Frondihabitans sp. PAMC 28766: one gene and its partner. The protein of the gene in region 2 interacts with the protein of the main gene of each other region in a pairwise test. Links are inferred from orthologs where the notes say so. Each region holds a gene or a part of one and is shown on either strand. Other genes may lie near its edges. The genes, in order: AX769_RS13740 and AX769_RS12475.

Evidence for each region.
Region 1: the proteins of AX769_RS12475 (region 2) and AX769_RS13740 interact in binary tests that used the Escherichia coli proteins (3 or more experiments, as listed by UniProt). The link is inferred for Frondihabitans sp. PAMC 28766 from one-to-one orthologs.

What each region holds. Positions count from the first base shown.
Region 1 is NZ_CP014513.1:2,868,954-2,872,158, forward strand. Bases 304-3,194 are described here. They hold AX769_RS13740 (acyl carrier protein), read left to right. Parts: upstream 304-1,570; coding sequence 1,571-1,819; downstream 1,820-3,194. Other genes in these bases: AX769_RS13730 (ACP S-malonyltransferase), read left to right, coding at 304-433; AX769_RS13735 (beta-ketoacyl-ACP synthase III), read left to right, coding at 430-1,434; AX769_RS13745 (beta-ketoacyl synthase), read left to right, coding at 1,889-3,124. Also shown: more of AX769_RS13730, read left to right, coding at 1-303. UniProt on the Escherichia coli protein: Carrier of the growing fatty acid chain in fatty acid biosynthesis.
Region 2 is NZ_CP014513.1:2,587,231-2,590,363, forward strand. Bases 23-2,841 are described here. They hold AX769_RS12475 (alpha/beta fold hydrolase), read left to right. Parts: upstream 23-935; coding sequence 936-1,748; downstream 1,749-2,841. Other genes in these bases: AX769_RS12465 (ornithine carbamoyltransferase), read right to left, coding at 23-255; AX769_RS12470 (GNAT family N-acetyltransferase), read right to left, coding at 265-798; AX769_RS12480 (HAD family hydrolase), read left to right, coding at 1,914-2,558; AX769_RS12485 (methyltransferase domain-containing protein), read left to right, coding at 2,616-2,841. In the rest of the region: more of AX769_RS12465, read right to left, coding at 1-22; more of AX769_RS12485, read left to right, coding at 2,842-3,133. UniProt on the Escherichia coli protein: The physiological role of BioH is to remove the methyl group introduced by BioC when the pimeloyl moiety is complete. It allows to synthesize pimeloyl-ACP via the fatty acid synthetic pathway through the hydrolysis of the ester bonds of pimeloyl-ACP esters.

The DNA of each region.
Region 1 (3,205 bases), 280 kb from region 2 along the record:
CCTCACCTCGCTGGCCGAAGAGCCACCCGCTAAGTCCCGGGTGCTCGCACTCCAGGTCGCCGGTGCGTTCCACACGCGCTACATGGTGTCGGCCGTCGAGCCCCTGCGTGAGGCGGCTGCCGCCGTGCAGGTCTCCGATCCTGCGACCCCGATCTATAGCAACCACGACGGCTCGCGCATCACCGACGGGCGCGAATACCTCGATCTGCTGGTGAACCAGGTGGCATCGCCCGTGCGCTGGGACAAGACCATGGAGTCGTTCGCGGCCGCCGGCATCACCGGCCAGATCGAACTCGCCCCTGCGGGCGCTCTCACGGGCCTCGCCAAGCGCGGCCTTCGCGGACTGACCGATCACAATGTGGCCTCCGTCGCCATCAAGACCCCCGACGACCTCGCGGCCGCCGTCGCCCTTCTGCAGGAAGCCACCGCATGAGCCCCACCCTCCTCCAGAACAGCGGCCACGCGTTCACCCGCATCCTGGCGCTCGGCGCCGCCCGCGGCGACCTGACTGTGACCAACGACGACATCGCCGGGCCGATCAACTCGTCCGACGAGTGGATCCGTCAGCGCACCGGAGTCGTCACGCGGAAGCGCGCCAGCCGAGACGTCGGCGCCGTCGACCTCGCCGAGACCGCTGCCCGCGAGGCGATCGACCGGGCCGGGCTCACGCCCGAGCAGATCGGTATCGTGCTCGTCTCGACCGTCAGCAACACGACGTTGACGCCGTCGATGGCGACGCTACTCGCCGAGCGCATCGGGGCGAAGCCCGCCGCCGCGTACGACATCAGCGCCGCGTGCGCCGGCTACACCTACGGCATCGCCCAGGCCGATGCCCTGATCAAGTCGGGCATGGCCGACTACGTGCTCGTCGTGGGAGCCGAAAAGCTCACCGACATCATCGACCCCACCGATCGCTCGATCTCGTTCCTCCTCGGCGACGGGGCCGGCGCGGCTGTCGTCGGCCCGAGCGACACCCCTGGCATCTCCCCCACGGTGTGGGGCTCGGACGGCCAGTGGTCGACGATCGGCATGACGTCGTCCTTTCGCGACTACCGCGAAGGGGGTGGCGACGTCGCCTGGCCCACCATCCGCCAAGAGGGACCGACGGTCTTCCGCTGGGCCGTCTGGGAGATGGTGAAGGTCGCGGGTCGCGCGCTCGAGAAGGCCGGCATCACCTCGGCCGACCTCGCAGCCTTCGTGCCGCACCAGGCCAACATGCGCATCATCGACGAGTTCGCCAAGCAATTGAAGCTGCCCGACACCGTCAAGATCGGGCGCGACATCGAGACCACCGGCAACACGTCGGCCGCGAGCATCCCGCTCGCAACCCATCGCCTGCTTCAGGAGAACCCTGAGCTCTCGGGCGGCCTCGCCCTCCAGATCGGATTCGGCGCCGGGCTCGTCTTCGGCGCCCAGGTGGTCGTTCTGCCCTAGGCAGAAACACCCCTTACAGGTGCGTCTGCTGCGCTCTGCGCGCCTGTGCAATGCGGACGTGAGCCCTGACCCGGTCCACGCCTGGTGTGCAATAGGATTTACCCCGGTCACAACACACCCTCAAGGAGAGAACACAATGGCACAGTCCACCGAAGAAGTCCTGGCCGGCCTGGCCGAGCTGATCAACGACGAGACGGGCATTGCGACCGACACCGTCGAACTCGACAAGTCGTTCACCGACGACCTCGACATCGACTCGATCTCGATGATGACCATCGTCGTCAACGCCGAAGAGAAGTTCGACGTGAAGATCCCCGACGACGAGGTCAAGAACCTCAAGACCGTCGGCGACGCCGTCACCTTCATCACCAAGGCTCAGGGCTAACGACCCCGTCACTCGGCCCGCGTCCACGGTGACGCGGGCCGATTCGTTTGTGCGCAAGGAGAAATCGCTGTGACCAAGAAGATCGTCGTCACCGGCATCGGTGCGATCAGCCCGCTGGGCACCACCTTCACCGAATCGTGGGACGCCCTGCTCGCGGGCGCGAGCGGCATCCGCACCATTGAGGCCGAGTGGGCCGAGACCTACGACCTGCCGATCCGGTTCGCAGGATCCGTGGCGGGTGACCCTGCCGAGATCCTGACGCGTCAAGAGACCAAACGTCTGGACCCCTCCAGCCAGTACGCGCTGATCGCAGCGCGCGAGGCCTGGTCCGACGCGGGCAGCCCCGAGGTCGTGCCCGAGCGCTTCCTGGTCGACTGGGCGACAGGGATCGGCGGCATCTGGACCCTCACCGACGGCATGGACACCCTCCGCGAGAAGGGCCCCCGTCGCGTCCTTCCGATGACCATCCCCATGCTCATGCCGAACGGGCCGGCCGCTGCCATCTCGATGTCGCTCGGCGCCCGCGCCGGGGCCCGCACCGTCGTGTCGGCCTGCGCCTCGAGCACCGAGTCGATCGCCAACGCCTACGACCACCTGCAGGCGGGCGACGCCGACATCGTCATCGCCGGTGGCTCCGAGGCATCCGTGCACCCGTTGCCGCTCGCCGCCTTCGCGTCGATGCACGCGCTCTCCTCCCGCACCGACGACCCGGCTGGGGCCTCGCGCCCTTATGACGTCACCCGCGACGGTTTCGTGCTCGGCGAGGGCGGCGCGGCCCTCGTGCTCGAGACGGAGGAGCACGCGCTCGCCCGCGGGGCGCATGTCTACGCTGAGCTGCTGGGCGGGGCTGTGACGAGCGATGCCTTCCACATCACCGCCCCGGATCCTGAGGGTACCGGTGGCGCTCGGGCCGTCGTGCTCGCGCTCGAGCACTCCGGCGTCTCGCGCGAAGACGTAGCGCACATCAACGCGCACGCCACATCGACCCCGGTCGGCGACGTCGCGGAGATTCGTGCCCTCGAGCGCGTGTTCGGCGATCACCTCGGCTCGATCGCGATCTCGGCCACCAAGGCGTCGACCGGGCACCTGCTCGGCGGCGCCGGGGCGATCGAAGCGGCGTTCACGGTGAAGGCGCTGGCGACGAGGACGCTGCCGCCCACGATCAACACGACTCAGATGGACGACAGCATTCACATCGACCTCGTGACGGCCCCCCGCGCTGTCGGCGACGACCCGATCGTCGCGATCTCGACGTCGTTCGGCTTCGGCGGCCACAACGCCGTCGTCGCGTTCCGCTCCGTCTGACCCGCCCCCCGGGCGCACGAAGGCCCGACCACCGCTTAGGTGGTCGGGCCTTCGTCTTACGCCCGCCCGTTTGCATCCGGG
Region 2 (3,133 bases):
TGCGAGGTACCCGGCGACATCGCCGAGCGCCTCCGGCTTGTCGAGGGTGTCGGCCGGCAAGACGATCGGCTGGAGCCCCATCAGCTCGGCCCCGCGTTCGAACGAGACGCGGGTGCGGAGGCTCGTCGGCGGGAAGAACATCGCCGCGCACCCGTTCGTCGTCGGGCCCGCGCCGCGCGCATAGGCGTCGGCGAGGGCGACGACCGCTTCGAGGCCGGCCGGGGCCCAGTCGTCGAGCCGGATCAGGTGGCGCATCCGCCCACGCTAGTCGCGTGCGACGAAACGCCACGTGAGCAGGTCGCCGTCGTCGGCATCCCAGCTCGTGCCGGTCTGCGTGAAGCCGACCTTCGCGAGGACGCGGGCGCTCGCGAGATTGTCGACCGCAGTCTCGGCCGTCACCGCGGCGACACCGGGCAGGGTGAGCACGAACGCCGTGAGCGCGCCGACCGCCTCGGTGGCGAGGCCCCGGCCCCAGATCTCGCGGTTGAAGCCGTAGCCGATCTCCTGTTCGCCGACGTCGTTCGGGGCGCCCTTCGTGCCGAGCTGACCGATAGCGACCTTCGTCTCGAGCAGGATGGCCGTGAAGTGACCCGCTGCCTCGTCGAGGTCGTCGTCGAGGCGGTCTAGTTGACCGCGGAACATGCCGAGCGCGTCGCCCGGCCAGCTCGGCGGGAACTCGACGGTGGCGGGGCCGTCCGAGAGCTGGTACTCCAGCTCGAAGCGGTCGCTCTCGAGCCGCCGCGTCATGGCGGCGCGGGTCAGCGGGAGGAGGTTCAGGCGCGGAGTCTGCAGGATCATCGCGGCCGACGCTAGCAGGGCGACGCGGGTCCGGCCGGTCGGGGTCGAACCACGCGATCCCCTTAGCGCCACCGGATGCCGTGGCTCGATCGGGATCGCATGGTGCGAAGCCGGCGGCCTTCGGTAGGTTCGAGCGCATGGACGTCGATCACAACGGAGCACACCTCTGGGCCGAGACCTCGGGGCCGGAGGGCGCGCCTGGCGTGGTGCTGATCCACTCGGGCATCGCGACTGCGCGCATGTGGGATCCCCTCCTGCCCGAGCTGGCCGCCGCACGCCGCGTCGTCCGGTACGACGCCCGGCAGTTCGGCCGCACCACGGCGGGCGACGCCTCGTTCTCGGACGTCGACGACCTGCTGGCGGTGATGGACGCCGCCGGCGTCGAGCGTGCGACGCTCGTCGGTGCGTCCCGCGGCGGCGGGATCGCCCTCGACGCAGCGCTCGCCCACCCCGCACGAGTGTCGGGCCTCGTGACGATCGGCTCGAGCCCCAGCGGTTTTCCCGAGCCCGAGCTCACCGCCCGCGAGCAGGCGGCGTCCGATCGCCTGGACGAGCTCGAAGCGCAGGGCGAGCACCTCGCCGTCAACCGCCTCGAGGCCGAGCTCTGGGCCGCGGGCACCACCCGCGAGCTGAGCGACCTCGATCCCGTCTTTCTCGAGAGGGCGTACGCGCTCAACCTCGAGAACCTCCCGCACGCCTCCGCTGCGGGCACCCGCGTGCCTGCGGCCCCGCTCGCCTTCGGCCGCACCGGCGAGATCACCGTTCCCGCTCTGGTGACGATCGGCGAGCACGACCTCTCGCCCCTGCATCCTGCGGCCGACGACCTCGTCTCGACGATGCCGGACGCGACGCTCATCCGCTTCGCCGACAGCGCCCACTCCCCCAGCATCGAGCACCCGGCCCGCTTCGCCGCCGTCCTCATGCCCTGGCTCGCCGCCCACTCCCTCTAGCTGCCCGCCCCCCTCCAGCGCCGAGGCACCTCCGGTCAGACAGAAACAGGGCTCCCCTCGCGCAGATCGCGTCGGATCGGAGGTGCCTCGGCGCGCAGCGCGACGGCTGGGCGCGTTCGCCTGGCGGAGCAGCGCCGCAATGCGGTCGTATGAGACGGTGGTGTCATGCTGGCGCTGCTCGATCTCGACGAGACTCTCGTCGATCGGCGGGGTGCTTTCGACGAGTGGGCGGCAGCGTTGGTCGCAGAACACGAGCTCGGTGTCGGGAGCTCTGCTGCGCTCGGCGATCTCGACACCCGCTTTCCGCGGCGCGACGTGTTCTTCGAGAAGGTGGCAGAGCGCTGGAATCTGGGTATGCCCGGCACCGCCCTCTGGGACGACTACCGCCGCGCGATGCCGGCCCTGACGAGGCCGTTCGCCGGGGTGCCGGCCGCCCTCCAACGCCTGCGGCTCGAGGGCTGGCGCCTGTTCGTCGTCTCGAACGGAAAGACGGACAACCAGACGGGCAAACTGCACCGAGCGGGTCTCGCGCCGCTGCTCGACGGTTGGTTCATCTCCGAGCGCGTCGGCCACCGCAAGCCGACACCGGAGTTCTACGAGCGGGTCTTCGCCGAGATGGGTGGGCGCCCCGCCGAACCGGTGTGGCTGGTCGGCGACAACCCGGTCGACGACATCGAGGGCGGCCGGCTGCAGGGCTTCAGCACGGTCTGGGTGAGCCACGGGCGGCCATGGACGGGCGAGCTGGCGCCGCCCAGCGCGGTACGAGAGAGCACGGTCGCAGCGCTTCGCCACCTGGCCGCGCAGCGCTGACCGGCCCGGAGCCGCACGCCGAGGCGCGAGGCGAGCGCGCAGAGGTACAGTGCCGCCATGAGCGACACCGCCTTCGAGACGACGCGACCGGACGACTACATGCTGCGGGTCGCGGCCTCCGACGTGGGCCGCGGTTTCAAGGCGGCGGCGCTCGAGGAGCTGCGGCTGAGGCCGGGGCTGCGGGTGCTCGACCTGGGCTGCGGGCCGGGCGCCGACCTGCCGGAGTTCGCCGCGGCGGTGGGGCCCGAGGGCCGAGTCGTCGGCATCGACCGTGACGCCGAGGCTCTCGCGACGGCTGCGGCGCGGACGGCCGAGCTCGCGCAGGTCGAGCTCCATCACGGCGACATCCACGCCCTACCGCTCGGCGGCCGCAGCGTCGACCGGATCCACACCGACCGCGTCCTGCAGCACGTCGAAAGCCTCCTCGACGTCCTCACCGAGGCGCGACGGGTCATCGCCGACGATGGCCGCGCGGTCTTCGTCGAGCCCGACTGGGACACCCTCGTCATCGACTCCGCCGACTCCGACACCTTCCACGACTACCGGAGGTTCGTCACCGAGCGCGTGGTGCGCAA